Regions from separate parts of the Bacillus sp. JJ1127 genome, predicted to be linked through region 1. Evidence: riboswitches for the same ligand, from Rfam matches in the RefSeq annotation. Region 1 holds a riboswitch; the other holds the start of a gene.
What was found. Region 1 has a riboswitch for lysine ahead of V7183_RS01820 (amino acid permease). Riboswitches for the same ligand answer to the same signal wherever they lie in the genome.

Region 1 (11,403 bases):
ATATGCACCAATACAGGAGATAAAGATAAAACTGTATAGTAGACCGCTAATCATGCGCGCAAAGTACATGATAACGTTTTGAAGATGTTTTTGAAAACGGGCGTTCCATAGTGTTTCAATTGACATGTTTTTCACCTCTATTTTCCATTATAAAGGTTTCTCGTTTATACCAAAATATATAAAGTGAAACTTTAATCAGTGGAGTTTTTTCATCCTCCGCTTAAAAAACAAGAGTTTAGTTAATTTTTGAATTGGTATGTATACATAAATATTTTTCAGCATACAAGTTGTTGCTTCGAAAACAAAAGAAGACTTCCTCTCTTTTTCTCCCTTTGTTTTCACTTGGCATGGAGCAGAAAAAGGATCTGATCGCTTCTATGCACGGCCGGATTCTCTCTCCCATCTAAAAAGAAAGGGTTTTAGTCAGTTTTTGAATTTGGATTTAAATAAAAACGAGCAAATTGCTTTAAGCAACTTGCCCGTTTTTATTTTTGTTATTTTTTTTCTGATCACGATTCATTAATGGATAGAAGGCAAAGCCGATTACAAATAACCCAATCCCAAGAAGGAATGTTTTTAAATCAGACGCCCCAGTTTTAATCACCCACAGTGAATAGCAAATTGCAATGACTGCAATCGTTCCATCCATAATTCTTGAACCACGTTCATTTTCATACGTTTCACCAGTTACGACGAGTTTTAATTGGAAGATTGGTGAGACAAGATATGGAATTAAATAAGCTAACGTTGATACAGTAATCACGAATGTATAGGCTTCAGCAATTGTTCCAGATAGCGTTGAGAACAAGAATACTTGTGACATAATGTTTGTCAGTCTTAGTGAATGAATCGGACTTCCCTTTTTGTTTGTTTTTGCAAAGAAGGAAGGGAAGAAGCCTTCTTTTGCTGCTTGATATGGTACTTCTGAACTAAGTAAAATCCAGCCTAAGATTGAGCCGAATAGGGAAGTAAGAGCAAGGAGTGCCATTAATTTCCCGCCGCCATGACCCATTGCGGCATTTAATGCATCAGCTAACGGACGTTCCGAAGCTTGTAATTTATCAATGTGAAGAACACCCATTGTTAAAATCGTAATTCCTAAATAAATTCCAACTGTTATGAATAAACCTGCTACAGTTGCATGTTTTACCGTTTTTGGAGATTTAGCACGGTTTGATAAAAGAACGGCTGATTCAATACCGATAAATGCCCAAAGTGTTGTAAGGGCAGCTAAATTTATTTGTGAAAGCAGTCCGTGTGATACGCCTTCTTTATCAATGATTGGTGTGTACCATTGTCCAAATTTTGAAGCTTGAAATGCAAACAAAGTAACAACAATAAATAGAAGGAATCCAGTTACTTTCGTTGTTGTTGCCAGGAAGTTTAATTTTCCAGCTCCGTTTACACCATTTGTTAAAATCATATGTGTTCCCCATAGTAAGCAAGAACAGATAGAGAATGTAATCAATTTTCCCACTTCCACATTGAAAGAGCCGATTGAAAATAAGAGACGTGTATCTTTCATGATTGGGAAGAAGAGTGATAAGTAACCTGCAAAAGATGTAATAATGGCAACATTACTGGCCCAGTTTGCGACCCAGTAGCCCCAAACCATACTGAATCCAGCCATTTTTTTCTTTTTTGGTGATGAAAATAAAGCATATGCATGACTTTGTGGTCCTGTTGTTAAATCAGGACGACGAATTGCTAAATTACCGAAAACAAGAGCTAGCATTAAAACACCGAATCCTGTTGTTAACCAAGCTAAAGTAACACCAAGAGGGCTAGCTGTTTGTGCTAATGTGCTTGGCACCATGAAAATACCAGCGCCAACCATATTGCCGACAACAAATGCTGTTAGTACCCAAAAGCCCCATTTTTTTTGTTGCATAGAAAATACCTCCAAAGTTAGTATAACCAAGTCAAGCGAGGAGATATGTATGTCTTCCAACAAGGGAAGAATGGGAAACTCCATACAAAACAAAAAAAGCACGTGTAATTGTCGCTACGTGCTTTCTATCTTATAGGAAACCCACGACATACCTCTCGATAGCTCTCCACAAACAAGTTGTTTGTGACAGTTCTGCACTTATTCAATACAGACCCAGCAAGAATGTACAGTGGACAGTTCTTACTTCGGCAACCATTCCTTTCCCATTCATTCATCGATGCCACTACATCTCCTGAAATGATACTCTTAATGATTGCAACCTCTACCTCACCGAGATACGAATGAGGATTTATATATTAAATTAACATACCTAAGGGTAACAAATGTGTTTTTATACGTCAATGGATATAGTAATAATCAGATTATGGTGAACAATTTGTCATTAAAAGAAGAATGGTTTTTTAGAAATAGGGTCTGTTCATCTGTGTGTGAAACTAATGAGACGGAATAGTGAAATCGTATTTAATAAAAAAGTGAAGTATTGTTAAGTATACGGAGGTGCGAGATGACGTTAATTTGTTTGGAAGGTGAAAGTGGCATTGGTAAAACGATAACGTTTTGATCATGTAATGGATTGGTTAATGAATAGTAGTCCTGAAGCATATGAGATAAGTGAATAGGTGAATGCAAGAATATATATCCAACTTTATTTTCAAGCACCTAAATCGTGGCTATGAAAATAAAAGAAAATCTCCACTTGCTTTCTCTTTTTGTTCTTACTTGGCATGGGGCCAAAAAAGGCACTGACCATTTCTATCCATGGCCGGATACTCACTTCCCACCTAAAAAGAATGGTTTTTGCCTGTTTTCTCAATTTGTATAGAAGCTAATCTACAGCTGTAGATTAGCTTCTAAAATGTTACATTAAGTTTAATACAGTTACTTTTTCACGTGTCATAGATTCAAGGCTCTTACGAATACCTTGTGCTCCCAGACCAGAACCTTTTACACCGATGAATGGGAAGTGGTCTGGGCCGCGTTCTGTACGTCCGTTAATTTGAACAGAACCAGTGTCAATTTTGTTAGCAATTGCAAATGCTTTATTAATATCTTTTGTGAAGACACTTGCTTGCAGACCGAACTCTGACTTATTCGCAATTTCAATCGCCTCTTCGTCAGAAGAAATACGGATGATTGGAAGGATTGGACCGAATGGCTCTTCCCAAGCAACTTTCATTTCTTCTGTTACGTGGTCGATTAATGTTGGGTAAATTAAGTTGCGCTCACGCTTGTTACCAATTACAATTGTCGCACCTTTTTCTGCCGCATCATCAATTAATCCTTGAACGAAATCAGCAGATTTATCGTCGATTAATGGGACGATTGTGCTGTCTTGTTCTGGAGAACCAACAGATAGTGCAGCCACTTGATCTTTTAGTAAGCTAACAAGTTCGTCCGCTACATTTTCATGTACAAGCACGCGCTTAATTGCTGTACAACGTTGACCAGAGTATGAGAATGCACCGCTCACGATATGTTTGGCAGCTTCTTGTAAATCGGCATCTTCACAAACGATACCAGGGTCTTTACCGCCAAGTTCTAATACAAGCGGGATCATAGCTGCTTTTTTCGCTAAGTGAGTACCTGTATGTGTACCACCTGTGAACGATACCATATTGATGCCAGAATGCTCTACTAAGTAGTCACCAATTACAGAACCGCGTCCTGTTGCTACGTTTACAAGTCCTTTCGGAAGTCCTGCTTTATGAAGTGCTTCCACCATTTTAATACCACTAATTGCGCCTTGTGTTGCTGGTTTGAAGATAACAGCGTTACCCATAATAAGAGCTGGTGCAAGTTTTGCAGCAGATAAGTTTACAGGGTAGTTAAATGGTGCAATTGCTAAAATGACACCAAGTGGTGCGCGTTGAATAATCGCAAGTTTGGATTTAGATCCGCCAGGGAAGCTATCGCCCATCATGCTTTCACCGTGCATATGAAGTGCTTCATCTACAGTGTAACGGATTAAATCCGCTGTACGAACAACTTCTTTTTTCGCATCTTTATAACCTTTACCGACTTCTTTCATAATAATATCAGCAATTTCATCTTGCATATTTACAAGCTCATCAGCCCATGTATATAAATATTTTGCGCGATCTTGAAGAGACAATTCAGCCCATGATGTTTGAGCGTCTTTTGCAGATGCAATTGCCTCATCTACTTCTTCGCGAGTAATTGCTTGGACTTGACCAATTACTTCATGTAAATACGGGGATGGAATATCGATTGTTTGTCCAGAAGAGCTTTCTCTCCATTCTCCGTTTAAATAAAATTTGTACGTATTGCTAGTTGTCATGATTTGTCCTCCCAAAATAGCAACTTGTAAGAGTGAGTATATGGTGATTGTAGGGCGTTCGAAAATATTTTTCAAATGAAATTTTTATGACAATGATTTCTCATATGATTTTTATTTTGTATGCCCTTTCTTACGATGGTTAACCGTATTTACAAGTGAAATATAGGGTAATTCGCATCGTATCAATAGACAATTTTTTAGGTTAGATTAGTGTATTGCAACTTGATTGTATCTCTTTCATTTTTTGTGATAAAAGTTTATTTCATACAATAATGAAAAAACAATTGACAGAAAAGTCTATAAAGTTATAAAATTAAAAATGGAAAATAAATGAAGGGGGTGCGCGTGATGATTGTAATCGTAAATATGATGGATTCAGCTGTGTTATACGGTGAAAAACATTCATATCATTACGCAACCCGTACGGAGAGGTAGACTCTTTTTGTCTTACAAAAAGCGTACGTTGCGTATATCGTAACGTACGCTTTTATGCGTTTTTCGCATATCGTCAAGCGGCGGTATGCGTTTTTTTGTCTCTATCTTTGCTTGTTTCCATACTTTGTATGGTTTCAATAAAAAACTTTGGAAGGTGGAAAAATGTGATGAAATTGTATGGTTTTCGAAATGTAAACGAGATGACTTTAGATAGCGGATAAAGAAATGGGAGTCAAACGAGAACGAGAAGGGAGAGGTTATATTGTTTTCAGTATTACAAAAGTTAACATGGTTTTTTAAAGAACATTGGAAAAGGTATAGTATCGCAATTGGAGCACTCTTAATTGTAAATATAATTGAAATAGTCCCTCCGAAAGTACTAGGCTTAACAATTGATCGTATTAAAACTGGATCTTTAACAAGCGGAGTAATTATACAATATATTTGGATTTTATTTGGGGCAACAATAGGCGGATATGTGCTCACCTTTATATGGCAGCGTCAATTATTCGGCGGTGCATTTGTACTTGAAAAAACAATGCGTTCAAAGTTTATGGGGCACTTACTTAAGATGACACCGACCTTTTATCATAAAAATCGTACGGGCGATTTAATGGCAAGAGCGACAAATGATTTAAAAGCGATTGCTATGACTGCTGGTTTTGGAATTTTGACATTAGTTGATTCCAGTTTATACATGCTCACCATTGTTTGTATGATGGGTTTTTCAATTAGTTGGCAACTTACATTTGCTGCGCTTATCCCGCTGCCGATTATGGCGTATGCGATGAATATATATGGGAAGAAGTTACATGAAAGATTTACGGTTGCGCAAGATGCTTTCGGAGATATGAACGATAAAGTACTTGAATCGATTGCTGGCGTACGTGTAATTCGGGCGTATGTACAAGAGAACGCCGATGAAGCAAGGTTTCATCATTTGGGAGATGATGTATACGAGAAAAATATGAAAGTAGCAAGAATCGATGCATTATTTCAACCGACAGTTAAAATGCTTGTTGGCCTTAGTTATTTAATTGGCTTAGTGTATGGAGCTTTTCTTGTATTCCAATCAAAAATTACGCTAGGAGAGCTTGTTTCCTTTAACGTATATTTAGGAATGATGATTTGGCCGATGTTTGCAATTGGTGAATTAATCAATGTAATGCAGCGCGGAAATGCTTCACTAGATCGTGTAAATGAAACGCTGGCTTATGAACCAGATGTGAAAAATGCGAAACAGCCAAAGCCTGTACAGAAACCGGAATATATTGATTTTGATGATGTTTCTTTTGCATATCCTGGATCCGCTGAGTCAAATTTAAAAAATGTTTCTTTTTCATTAAAGCAAGGAGAGACGCTTGGGATTGTTGGAAAAACAGGAAGCGGGAAAACAACCCTTGTTCGTCAACTTCTTCGCCAGTATCCACTTGGAGAAGGAGAGATTACAGTTTCCGATGTTGCGCTAGATAAAATTCCGGCTGAAAACGTACTAAGCTGGATTGGATATGTACCACAAGAACATATTTTATTTTCAAAGACAGCAAAGGAAAATATTCTATTTGGAAATAGAGAGGCAAGTGAAGAAGAGCTTCAAAAGGCAATTGAAATTGCGGCGTTCAAAAAGGATCTAGAGTTTTTGCCAGATGGATTAGAGACGCTTGTTGGAGAAAAGGGTGTTTCCTTATCTGGTGGACAAAAACAACGTATTTCAATCGCAAGAGCTGTCATTCAAAATCCAGAAATTTTAATTTTAGATGACTCTTTATCGGCCGTTGATGCTCGTACTGAAGCAGCGATTATTGAAAATATCCGCACGGAAAGAAGCGGAAAAACAACAATTATAACAACGCACCGCTTATCAGCCGTACAACATGCGGACTGGATTCTTGTTATGGATAACGGTGAGGTTATCGAAGAAGGAACACATGAAGAACTTGTTCAAAATGCAGGCTGGTATAGAGAGCAGTTTGAAAGACAGCAAGGTGAAAATGTAGAAGGTGAGGTGAACGTATGAGCACCCCAAAAAGATTATTTCAATATGCAATGAAGGTAAAAGGGCCGATCTTTACAGCACTTGCTATGCTATTTATTTTCGTTATTGCAGAACTGGCAGGTCCATTTGTAGCGAAAACGATGATAGATGATCATATTGTTGGAATAGAGAAACCTTGGTATGAAACGGCGGAAGGAGAAGATGCTGTTAAGTATAACGGCACTTGGTATAAGCGAAGCGATCGCTTTGAAAAAGGAGAGACAAAGGGGAAAGAAGTTCGGGTTATTCAAGCTGGCTTCCAATATTACTTTGTGCCTCATAAAATCAATCTTGAAGGAACGCGTTCTGTAAAGGGAGATATGATTACAATTCAAGGCGGGAAAGCTGCGCAAGTGTATAAAGCGAAGCGGTTAACAACGCAAGAAATATATGCATTTTATAAGCCGGAAATAAAACGATTACTACTGCTTGGCGGAGGTTATTTTGCGTTATTAGTAGTCGTATCTTTATTTGCATATGGAAAGCAGTTTTTCTTACAGAAAGCATCGAATAAAATTATTCAAATTATGCGTGAAGATGTTTTCTCTCATATTCAAACATTGCCGATTCGTTACTTTGACCATTTGCCAGCGGGGAAAATTGTATCGCGAGTAACGAATGATACAGAGGCAATTCGTGATTTATACGTCACGGTGCTTGCAACATTTGCCTCTAGTTTCATTTATATTATTGGGATTTTTGTTGCTTTATTTTTACTCGATGTGAAATTAGCATTGTTTTGTTTGCTTATTATACCAATTTTAATCGTTTGGGCTATTTTATATAGGAAATATGCTTCCGGATACAATCATAAAATGCGTTCTCGTTTATCAGATATTAATGGAACAGTAAATGAATCCATTCAAGGGATGCCAATTATTCAGGCGTTTCGTCAAGAACGTGAAACAAAGCGAGAATTTGAGGAATTAAACGGAGATTACTTTAAATATCAAAATAAGATTTTAAATTTAAATTCGGCAACATCGCATAATTTAGTAGGGGTCTTACGAAACATTGCTTTTACAGGAGTGATTTGGTATTTTGGCGGTGCTTCATTAAGCGGCGCAGGCTTTATTTCTTTAGGGGTACTGTATGCTTTTGTCGATTATTTAACAAGGCTCTTTTCGCCTATTACGAACATGGTGAACCAACTAGCAAATTTAGAACAAGCGCGAGTTGCATCAGAGCGTGTATTTGAATTGCTAGATGAAAAGGGAGAGGCATTGCAAGAAGAGCGTATACCACGTCTTAGCGGGAATGTTCGGTTTGATAATGTTTCATTCTCTTATAACGGAAAAGACGAAGTATTAAAAAATATTTCTTTTGAGGCGAAAACAGGGGAGACAGTTGCACTCGTTGGTCATACTGGATCTGGAAAAAGTTCGATTATGAATGTGCTTTTTCAGTTTTACGAGTTTCAAAAAGGAAGACTTACGATTGACGGGCATGATGTAAAGCATATTCCAAAGCAGGCAATTCGTGAGCATATGGGAATTGTCTTGCAGGATCCATTTTTATTTAGCGGGACAGTTGCCTCAAATGTAAGTTTAGAAAATCCAAACATTTCAAAAGCTAAAATTATAAAAGCGCTGCATGATGTAGGGGCTGAGCGCTTTGCGAACAATATAAATGAAGAAATTACAGAAAAGGGAAGCACACTTTCAACAGGAGAGCGTCAGCTCATATCATTTGCACGCGCGTTAGCGTTTGATCCGGCCATTTTAATTTTAGATGAAGCGACTTCAAGTATTGATACCGAGACAGAAGCGATGATTCAGGGGGCATTAGAAGTTGTGAAGAAAGGAAGAACAACGTTTATTATTGCCCATCGTCTTTCAACAATTAAGAGTGCAGATCAAATTATTGTACTCGACCGAGGTACGATTCTTGAAAAAGGGTCTCATGATGAATTAATGAGGAAAAAGGGACGCTATTATGACATGTATAAAACGCAGATGGAAGGAAGCCAAAGTGCTTAATATTCATAGAATGTTCAGAAAATTTTAAAGTAATGTTTACAAATGCTCCCATCCCTTTCCTTGTCCATATGATATGTTGGAGGAAAGGGGGAATAGGGATGGAAGAATTATCAGTGACGTTTAATATTACTTTCTTTTTATTATTGTGTACGATGATTGGGTATTGTGTATTAGATTCTTGAAAGAACTTGCTAAGGCAGCAAGTTCTTTTTTACTACAGACAAGAAGTATTGTTTTACCTTTTCCTTCATAAGTGCTATATTAAAAAATGCTACTTATTTTTTGTACGTAATGATTTTGTATCATCCTGTTTGATTATGAAGAAAAAGGATACACTAATGACGAACATTTTCATTGAAAAATTGTCCGAGATTGCATACAATCAATATAGTTCTTAAATTCCTATCAGAATACTTGGAGGAGTAACATGATGAAGAAATTATTTTCAGTGCTTGCAGTAGCTACATTAACAGTTGGTATTGTAGCAGGCTGTGGTAAAGCAGAAAAAAAAGATACAGCTAGTCAAGATGCATTACAAAAAATAAAACAAAGCGGTGAAATCGTTGTTGGTACAGAAGGTACATACCCGCCGTTTACATTCCACGATGGAAGTGGAAAATTAACTGGATTTGACGTTGAGTTAACAGAAGAAGTTGCAAAACGTCTAGGCGTGAAACCAGTATTTAAAGAAACGCAATGGGATAGCTTACTTGCTGGACTAGATGCAAACCGTTTTGATATGGTTGCAAATGAAGTTGGAATTCGTGAAGATCGTCAAAAGAAATATGATTTCTCTAAACCGTATATTTCTTCTTCGGCAGCTCTTGTCGTTGCAAAGGATAAAGATAAGCCAGCTACCTTTACTGATGTAAAAGGTTTAACAGCAGCGCAGTCTTTAACAAGTAACTATGCTGACCTTGCAAAGAAAAATGGTGCGGAGATTAAAGGAGTAGAAGGCTTTAGTCAAGCAGTGGAATTAATTAGTACAGGACGCGTTGATTTCACAATTAATGACAAATTATCAGTATTAAACTATTTACAAACGAAAAAAGATGTAAACATTAAAATTGCAGCTACAGAAAAAGAGGCATCACAAAGTGGGTTCTTATTCCGTAAAGGAAGCGATAAGTTAGTACAAGAAGTAGATAAAGCGTTAGAAGATATGAAAAAAGATGGTACGTATGACAAAATAGCGAAAAAATGGTTCGGTGAAGATGTATCTAAGTAGTGCACTTATTGCAGATCGATTATCTACATGGGGAGATATTATGCAGACATCCTTCAAGCCTCTCTTGGAGGGTGCTCTGTTCGCAACGATTCCATTAACGCTTATCACATTTGCAATCGGCCTTATATTAGCGACATTGACGGCGCTAGCGCGTATTTCAAGTAGTCGCGTTTTACAATGGATCGCTCGTATCTATGTATCTATTATTCGCGGAACACCACTTCTTGTACAATTGTTTATTATTTTCTATGGGCTTCCAACTCTAAAAATTGAGATTGACCCATATACAGCAGCTATTATTGGATTTTCATTAAATGTTGGTGCATATGCATCTGAAATTATTCGCGCATCCATTTTATCTATTCCGAAAGGGCAATGGGAAGCAGCGTATACAATTGGAATGACATATCCGCAAGCGTTAAAACGCATCATTTTACCACAAGCAACACGCGTATCAATTCCGCCGCTTTCCAATACATTTATTAGTTTAGTGAAGGATACTTCATTAGCATCGTTAATTTTAGTAACGGAGATGTTCCGAAAAGCGCAGGAAATCGCAGCAATGAACTATGAATTCTTAATTGTTTATTTTGAAGCAGGCCTTATTTACTGGGTGATTTGTTTCTTATTATCTATTGTGCAGCAAATATTAGAAAAACGTTCAGAACGTTATACTCTAAAATAATAATCCTTTCATAAAAGGAGTTTTTGTTTTTATGATTTCAATTCAACATTTACAAAAGAGTTTCGGAGATAATACCGTACTAAAACATATAGATTTATCGGTTGAGAAAGGCGAAGTTGTTGTTATTATTGGACCGTCTGGATCTGGTAAAACGACATTTCTACGTTGCTTAAATGTATTAGAAACACCGAACGCTGGTAACATTCGCATTGGAGAGAAAGAATTAGATTTCTCGAAAAAAGTAACGAAAACTGATATTGTGAATCTTCGTATTCAAACAGGAATGGTGTTCCAACATCATAACTTGTTCCCGCACTTAACAGCACTTCAAAATGTGATGGAAGGGCTTGTTACAGTGAAAAAGATGGGGAAAGAAGAAGCGAAGAAAAAGGCGACATATTTCCTTGAGAAAGTTGGACTTGGTGATAAGCTGGATTTATACCCATTCCAACTGTCAGGTGGTCAACAGCAACGTGTAGGAATTGCTCGTGCGCTTGCGATGGAACCACAAGTTTTATTATTTGATGAACCAACGTCAGCATTAGATCCTGAACTTGTACAAGAGGTCTTAAAGGTAATGAAGGAACTTGCACAAGAAGGGATGACGATGGTAATTGTAACGCATGAGATGCGCTTTGCTCATCAAATCGCGAATCGTATTATCTTTATGGATGGCGGTGTCATTGTAGAACAAGGTACACCAGAAGAGGTATTTACAAATCCGAAAGAAGAACGAACAAAGAAATTTTTACAAATGTTAGGATAGAAAGAAAGGTCTCAGGGCGAATGCC
Region 2 (8,053 bases), on a different contig from region 1:
TATTCCCTAGATCGTTATATGGAATTTCATTTCCTAACGCTTCAACATCTAATGTATTAGGGTTTTTTGGTAATCTATTTGCATTTCGATAATCATTTCTGTTAAACGGTTTAATTCGCTCCATAAGACCAGCAATTTTTCCAGCCCATTCTGGATCAGATGCGTACTTCACATTCATCCCAACTAATGTTGGTCCATTAAAATACATTCCATCTTTCTCTAAATAGCGTTCTCTTACATAGTTGGCATTATATGAGATACTATCACGATATGTTGGCAAATATTTCGCATGATAGAACGGATCTCGATCATATGCTCGTAATCCAAATAAATTATGTTTACGATACGAGATTTCTGATCTTCCATATCCAGACTCTAAAATTGCATGTGCTGCCAAGTAAAGAGCATTTACACCATGTTCATTTTGAGCTGCAATGAAGTCTTGTCCATGACCAATTAGCGGGCTATCAGAACGAGATTTCTTAATAAAATTATCAATCTCTTGCGCTGTAACATTAGAAACCAATGTTAAATCTAAATTTAAATAAGATTGTTGAGCATTAAATAAAAATTGTGCATATTCTTCACGTGTTACAATTCCAGACGGGTTAAATGTACCTGTCCCATTTCCATCTGCCATACCATTAGACTGGAGAGCACTAATCGCATCTTGTGCCCATGACCATGCTTTTGGATCTACGTCATTAAATGTATGGTTAGCCTTTACTTTTAAATGATAAGCTTTCTGTAAAATTACTGCCATTTCAGCACGAGTTAACGAATCCTTCGGTCTAAAGTTTCCCTTTTCATCCCCTGTAAAGATTCCCATCTCTGTTAAAGCTAGAATCTCATTTGGAAACATCGTTGTACTCGCACTAACATCATGATATGGGTTTTTATATCCTTCTTTAGCTTCTATCTTAAGTGCTCGATAAACAAGTGCAGCTACTTGTTCACGTGTTACCTTATCCCCTAGCCCAAATTTACCGTTGTCATATCCTGCAATAACCTTTTTATTTGTTAAATCAGTGATTGCTTCATATGCCCAATGGCCTTTGGGCACATCTGGAAATTCATTTTCAGCCGCAAACGAAGTGGATGGAACCATTACAACTTGCAATGCAATTGTCATTGCTAAAACATTAGAAATTACTTTTTTCATCGTATTTTTAACACGTTATGTACTTGCTCGTCCCGTGTTAACTGGCCTCCTTTTTTTTATAAAATTTTAACATTTCACCTATTAAACTAACACACTCTCAAATGAAGTAAAACTTTCATTCCCTCTAATAAACTGGTGATTTCTTATTAAGAGAAATGATTACAATCTACAAATAACGAGATAAATTAGTCAACGATAAAAGTATACGTTATAAAAATAAACTAATCTAGTCCTAGATTTATTTAAAATCAATATAAAACGATATATTTTTCTATTTTGATTAAAAACTATATAACTCTCAAACGAAAAGCACATCCTATTAAAAGCTGATGTGCTCAAATATAAAACAATTATTTTGCTAGTCGGTATTTAGATACGTCATAATTTTTCCATTCATAATAATCTAAAATCCCTGCATAAATTGCTTCCGCTGCAATTTGTCTTCCGGATTCAGTAGCTAGCTTTTCATAATCTGCGCTATTATCTAAAAAGGCAAGTTCAGTTAGCACTGCTGGCATTTCATTTTCTCTAGTTACATAAAGATCTTTTTCTTGCACCTTGCGATCCCTTGTATGAAGTGCTTCAACTAAACGCTTTTGTATTTTTTCTGCTAACATACGACTTTCTTTTTCACGCTCAGTTAATTCACCTGTTTTTGATTCTTTATAATAAAATGTTTCTGTTCCATATCCATTGTGTTCCTGAGAAGCATTCGCATGAATACTAACAAAAATATCTCCGTCGTGTTCTTTTGCAAATTTCACACGATTTTCAAGATCGCTTTTTTGGTCATCCCCTAGTCGGATATCTGTATCACGTGTTAATAAAGCATTGAATGGCGTATTTTTCTCTAATAATTGTTGTAATCGTTTAGACGTATCTAACACAATATTACTCTCAGATAGCCCTTGAGTATCTTTCCCCGGATCTTTGCCACCATGACCAGGATCAATAATAATTACTTTTCCTTCTAAAGGATCTTGAACCTGAAATGAATCAGCTTTTGCAATAAATTGCGCTGCTTCTGCTCTCGTTACAGTTTTTGTTGGTTCCCAAGTCGTACTTGTAGTACCTTTAGAGATTCCTAGAGCAACTAGAATATTAGCTTTCTCTTTCCCCCAGTGATCGTTTAAGTCTGCGAATTTTGTTTCTACTGTTCCACTTACTTTTGTATCAAATCGGTATGCTCCTACAAGCATAGATGCGATTGAAGCACGATCAATTTTACCATCCGGGTCAAAGGTACCGTCTCCTTTACCTTTGATTACACCCGCTTTTTCTACAGCTGCAATATATTTTGTAGCCCAATGATTTTGAGCATCTTTATAAGTTGGTTTCGCCCCATCTTCAATCTTTAAGTTTAAGATTTTTGCCATCATTGTAGCTGCTTCCCCACGAGTTACTTCTCTGTCAGGAGTGAATGTACCGTCAGGGTTACCTGCGATAGCACCTTTTCCTACTAAGTAGTTCACAGACTCTTTAGACCAATGGTTTTCTACGTCTGGGAATGTTTTTGTTTGAGCAAAACTACTAGATGAGTAAGATAATAAACTAGCTGCTAGAATACCTGCTGCGATGATTCTATATTTCATAGAATATGTTCCCCTCTCAAGGATAATATTTTTAATAAAATAAGTATAATTTCGAAATTTTTTACAGTCAATCAAAATATGGATTTTTTTGTATTAATTTTGTATTTTTTAGTATAAAATCTTTCTTGAGCATAACCTTATTTCTAGAAAATTCACACAAATTTCTCCTTGAAAAATACAGTTTATTATATTATTTTACAAAAGAACAAAGGGGGATTAATCATTATGTCGACAAAACGGAAAAAAATAGAACATCGAATGTACACTATGTGCATGATTCAAAATGATGACAAAGTCTTGTTAATAAAGCGTCCTGATCATTTAGGATTTCCAGGATATTTAGCCCCTGGCGGAAAGGTAGAATTTCCAGAAAGTATTGTTCAAGCTGCAGCTAGAGAAGTAAAAGAGAAATAAACAGACTTTAATTTTCGAAATTTTAATAACGTACTTGATTTCTGAAAAATTTTGAATTATTATGAAATAAATATTACTAACAACTTCATAAATCAAACACTCTCGCCTAAAACGTGAGATAGAGGTTGCAGCACTTATAAGTATTCTAAAGGAGACACAGAGATGTCGATGAGTTTAGAAAAAAGGAAGTGTTGCCGAAATTGATAAATTTCTCTGTATTTATCAATTGGGGCTGTTTTCGAATAGAAACAGAACTGTCATATGTACAGACGTGTATGTATGAAGAGCTATCTACAAAAAAGAGATATCATGCTTATTATGATATTCCTTTTTTGGCGGTTTTTTTATTAGCTCCTTTTTCTGTTTCCCTTTTCCTGTAACAGCACCATCCTCATCTATTTGAGATGGTGTTTTTTTATTTTTCTTTCCGGTAACTACAGGGATATTGGGGGATTTATACATTACTCTCCTATATATGTTTACACCTTTCCTGATTTATTAACAAAAATGGATGAAAGAAGGAATTTGTAATGGAAACGATTGTTCAAAAATTTGGTGGTACTTCTGTCGGAAGTATACAGCGCATTCAACATGTAGCAGATTTAATTATCGAGGAATATGAGCGAGGTCATAGCGTTGTCTCTGTCGTTTCTGCAATGGGCAAAAATACAGATGAACTCGTTGCACTCGCTAGCGCTATTACTGACAATCCAAGTAGACGTGAAATGGATATGCTTTTAACAACTGGCGAACAAGTAACGATTTCCCTCTTAACAATTGCGCTGCAAACAAAAGGGTACAACGCTATTTCACTAACTGGTTGGCAAGCTGGTATTACAACAGAATCTGTACATAGTAGTGCACGGATTACTGATATTAACACAGAACGTATCCAATCCCATTTACAAGAAGGAACAATTGTCATTGTGGCTGGTTTCCAAGGCTTAAGTGAAGAAAAAGAAATTACAACCCTAGGTCGTGGTGGTTCTGATACTACTGCTGTTGCATTAGCAGCTGCGCTGAAAGCAAAAAAATGTGATATTTACACAGATGTAACAGGCGTTTATACAACTGATCCACGCGTTGTAAATGACGCTTATAAATTAGATGAAATTTCTTATGATGAAATGTTAGAACTCGCAAATTTAGGTGCTGGTGTCTTACACCCACGTGCTGTTGAATTTGCAAAAAATCATAACGTATTGTTAGAAGTTCGCTCAAGTATGAAACAAGAAAATGGGACAATTGTAAGGGGAGAATGTAACATGGAACAACAATCGGTGGTAAAAGGTATTGCATTTGAAGATAATATTACACGCGTCACAATTAAAGGACTCGAACAAGGATCGCTCTCAACTGTTTTCTCTACATTAGCTACTGCTCATATTAATGTTGACATTATTATTCAAAGTATTACAAATGAAGGAACTGTACATCTATCCTTCTCTATTCACTCCAATGATTTAAGAGAAACATTAGAAGTATTAGAACAAAATCAAGAAGCACTTCACTATGAATCTGTAGAATACGAAAATCATCTAGCAAAAGTATCTATCGTAGGGTCTGGCATGGTATCTAATCCAGGTGTCGCTGCTAATATGTTCTCTACATTAAAAGAAGGAAATATTCATATTAAAATGGTAAGTACATCTGAAATTAAAGTATCTGTTGTAATCGACCGCTTACACTTAGTAGATGGTGTAGAAGCACTTCACCAATCATTTATGGCTAAAATTGAACCTATGGTACAAATGAATTAATTTCATTACAAAAATAAGAGCAAAGAACATCTTCTTTGCTCTTATTTTTTCTCCAGCAAAATACAATTATGTTACACTATTACATGTGAAATATTTTCCAAATCACTTCTAAACGATACGAAAAACATGTAAAGGCGGATACATAATGAGAACAGAAAAGATCCTTTTAATAGATGATGAACAAGGCATATTAGATATGTTGGTACTTACCTTAAAGAAAGAAAACTTCATTCATATAACAACCGCTATAAACGGTACAGAGACGTTAAACTTAATTAAAAATCATTCATTCGATATCATTTTACTTGATGTTATGCTACCAGACATAGATGGTTTCGAACTATGTAGACAAATTCGAAACTATACAAATACTCCTATTTTATTTGTAACAGCACGATCCAGTGATTTAGATAAATTAACAGGCCTCGGAATTGGCGGGGATGATTACATAACAAAGCCTTTTAACCCTTTAGAAGTAGCTGCTCGAATTAACGTACAATTACGTAGACAACGTATGCTGCTAGATAACCAACAAGTAGAAAATTCAAATCTACATTTCCAGTCCTTTTCTCTCTATCCAAGCGAAGGACGTATGACTGTACACGAAAAACCTGTTCATTGTACAGCAAAAGAACTAGAATTACTTACTTTCTTATGTACACATCCAAATCGAATTTTTACAGCTGAGCAGCTATATGAGCAAGTATGGGGACTCTCTTCTATGGGTGATGATAAAACAGTAGTTATGCACATTTCTAAATTACGCAAGAAAATAGAAGTCGATCCACGGTCCCCTCAATATATCATTAATTTAAGAGGAATCGGCTACAAATTTATCCCGCATACTAAGGAGCTGTCCAAATGAAAATCGGTTTCCGACTAGGCCTTCATTTCATTCTTAGTTTAGTTATCGGCACTTTTTTTATGGGGATTGTAATGGCAGTCTTAATAGAAATTATATTGCCCCTTATTGGAATAAATACAGACAACAAGGACACAGAAGCTCTTATCGTTTTCAGTCTGTTTATATGCACTCTTATTTTAGGTGCTATTATATATGGATGGCATATAGGGAAACCTTTATTTCGAATGATTTCATGGATTAACCATCTAGCAGAAGGTTCTTATGTGGCGCCAGAAAGTACGAAACAAATGTACAATAAAAAAACTGGAAAATTAAAAGGTCCTTATCGCTTATATAAAGACGTCTTTCTAAATATAGAACATTTAACAAACAGATTACGAGAAATAGAGAATGAACGAGAGCAATTAGAAAAAATGAAACGAGAATGGATGGCAGGAATCTCTCACGATTTAAAAACACCGCTCACTTATATTACAGGATACAGTGCACTTATGTTATCACCCGATCATGAGTGGAGTCAGGAAGAAAAAGAGAAATTCTTGCAAGAGATTCAGCAAAAAGGGGACCATATGAAAGAATTAATTGAAGACTTAAATCTCTCCTTTCGTCTTCAAGATTCACAGATCCCATTAAGAACAGAAGAAATAAACATTGTTGAATTTACAAGAAGAATAATAGCTGATATAACAAACGATCCACGGTCTGAACATTATCATTTTAGCTTTCAGTCAGACGAAACAAAAATAATGATTCCTATTGATACAAAATTACTCCACCGTTCTTTACAAAACTTATTTATAAACGCTGTTTTACATAACCATGAAGGAACAAAAATTCATACCACTATCTCATTAGAGAACGATATACATATTATAATAGAAGATACTGGCACCGGTATGGATGAAATGACGGTTCAAAATTTATTTAAACAGTACTACCGAGGGACAACTACAAATGTTTCAAGCGAAGGCACCGGCCTAGGAATGGCAATCGCTCATAAAATTATAACAGCGCATGGCGGAACAATTCATGTAGACAGTGAAGTAGAGAAAGGGACAACGATCCATATTACACTTCCAACTCTATAGTACTTATTGCCGACAAAAATACAGTTTGATTCAAGTAACGATTACTATTGTTCTATTTAACAGCACAAACATAAACAAAATTTATTCCTACGCAAAAAAACCAATCTCTCTTTTTTATACGCGAGAAATTGGTTTTTTCTTGTTTTTTACAAATCAAACCATTCTGAAAATCTTAATTCGTTACATATATTCAGCTTCCGAAAAAAACACCGATAAGGGAATAGATAATAATTGTTGAAAATAAAATCGTCATATGGAAAAGAGAAAAAATAAACAATGCTTTTGCCCATTTCTCTGAATCCATTTTTTTATAACCAAAAATACTTAAAATAAGCCATAAAATACTTAAAAGAAGCGCTACCAACATAAGTCCAACACTTAAAGAGCCTAAAAGAACACTGATTCCAATTAAAATGATTAAATAAATATTCGTTTGTATATATGTTCTTTTCACACCTTTGACTACTGGAAGCATCGGAACCTTCGCAGCTTTATACTCATTATGTTTGCGAATAGCTATGGCATAGAAATGAGGCATTTGCCAAATAACCATTATGATAAAAAGACCAATAATAGCCGGATGCGTTATATCTGGGTAAATAGCAGCCCAGCCGATGAGTGGTGGCATTGCCCCTGAAATACTTCCTATTTCTGTATTGTAAATTGTTCTTCTTTTGCTCCACATTGTATACGGTACAATATACAAAAATAAGCCTAAAAATCCTAACAATGCTGCTAAATACGTAGTTAATGATAGCGCTATTAACCCAAAGATAGTCATTAAGATTCCAAGGTATAATACAACCTTAGGACTTATTTCCCCAGTCACAGTTGGTCTATTTTTTGTTCTCTCCATAATCGAATCAATATCACGATCATATAAGTTATTAAACGCCCCTGCCGCACCTATTACTAAAATCGAACCAATAAAAGCAAATATAATTTCCGGAATCTTCTCAAGCGGGCTAATTTGGTATTTATATAAAGCCAATGTCAATCCTGCAAACATTGGAATTAGGTTCGACTTGATAATCCCGCTCTTAACAGTTTGCGCCAAAATGTTTGATACTTTCTGTTTCGAAGTTACTAACTCTTCTTTCCTTTGCATGATACCCCTTCTCCCTTTTACTAGACTCTCTTACTATATCTTACTACAATCAAAAATTTCATTA

Region 2: it holds a riboswitch for lysine, as region 1 does, so the genes downstream of both, V7183_RS12635 (aspartate kinase) here and V7183_RS01820 (amino acid permease) in region 1, are expected to answer to the same signal.

The regions. Positions count from the first base shown of each region.
Region 1 covers NZ_JBALQK010000010.1:1,754-13,156, forward strand. The annotation lists gene V7183_RS01815 (ABC transporter permease) at 1-126, opposite strand, end outside; gene V7183_RS01820 (amino acid permease) at 467-1,891, opposite strand; lysine riboswitch at 2,043-2,224, opposite strand; gene V7183_RS01825 (NADP-dependent glyceraldehyde-3-phosphate dehydrogenase) at 2,811-4,250, opposite strand; gene V7183_RS01830 (ABC transporter ATP-binding protein) at 4,948-6,702, shown strand; gene V7183_RS01835 (ABC transporter ATP-binding protein) at 6,699-8,699, shown strand; gene V7183_RS01840 (amino acid ABC transporter substrate-binding protein) at 9,130-9,927, shown strand; gene V7183_RS01845 (amino acid ABC transporter permease) at 9,914-10,612, shown strand; gene V7183_RS01850 (amino acid ABC transporter ATP-binding protein) at 10,644-11,378, shown strand.
Region 2 covers NZ_JBALQK010000115.1:998-9,050, forward strand. The annotation lists gene V7183_RS12620 (S-layer homology domain-containing protein) at 1-1,162, opposite strand, end outside; gene V7183_RS12625 (N-acetylmuramoyl-L-alanine amidase) at 1,513-2,754, opposite strand; partial or broken gene V7183_RS12630 (NUDIX domain-containing protein) at 2,980-3,165, shown strand; lysine riboswitch at 3,280-3,466, shown strand; gene V7183_RS12635 (aspartate kinase) at 3,699-4,928, shown strand; gene V7183_RS12640 (response regulator transcription factor) at 5,074-5,793, shown strand; gene V7183_RS12645 (sensor histidine kinase) at 5,790-6,881, shown strand; gene cyoE (heme o synthase) at 7,072-7,989, opposite strand.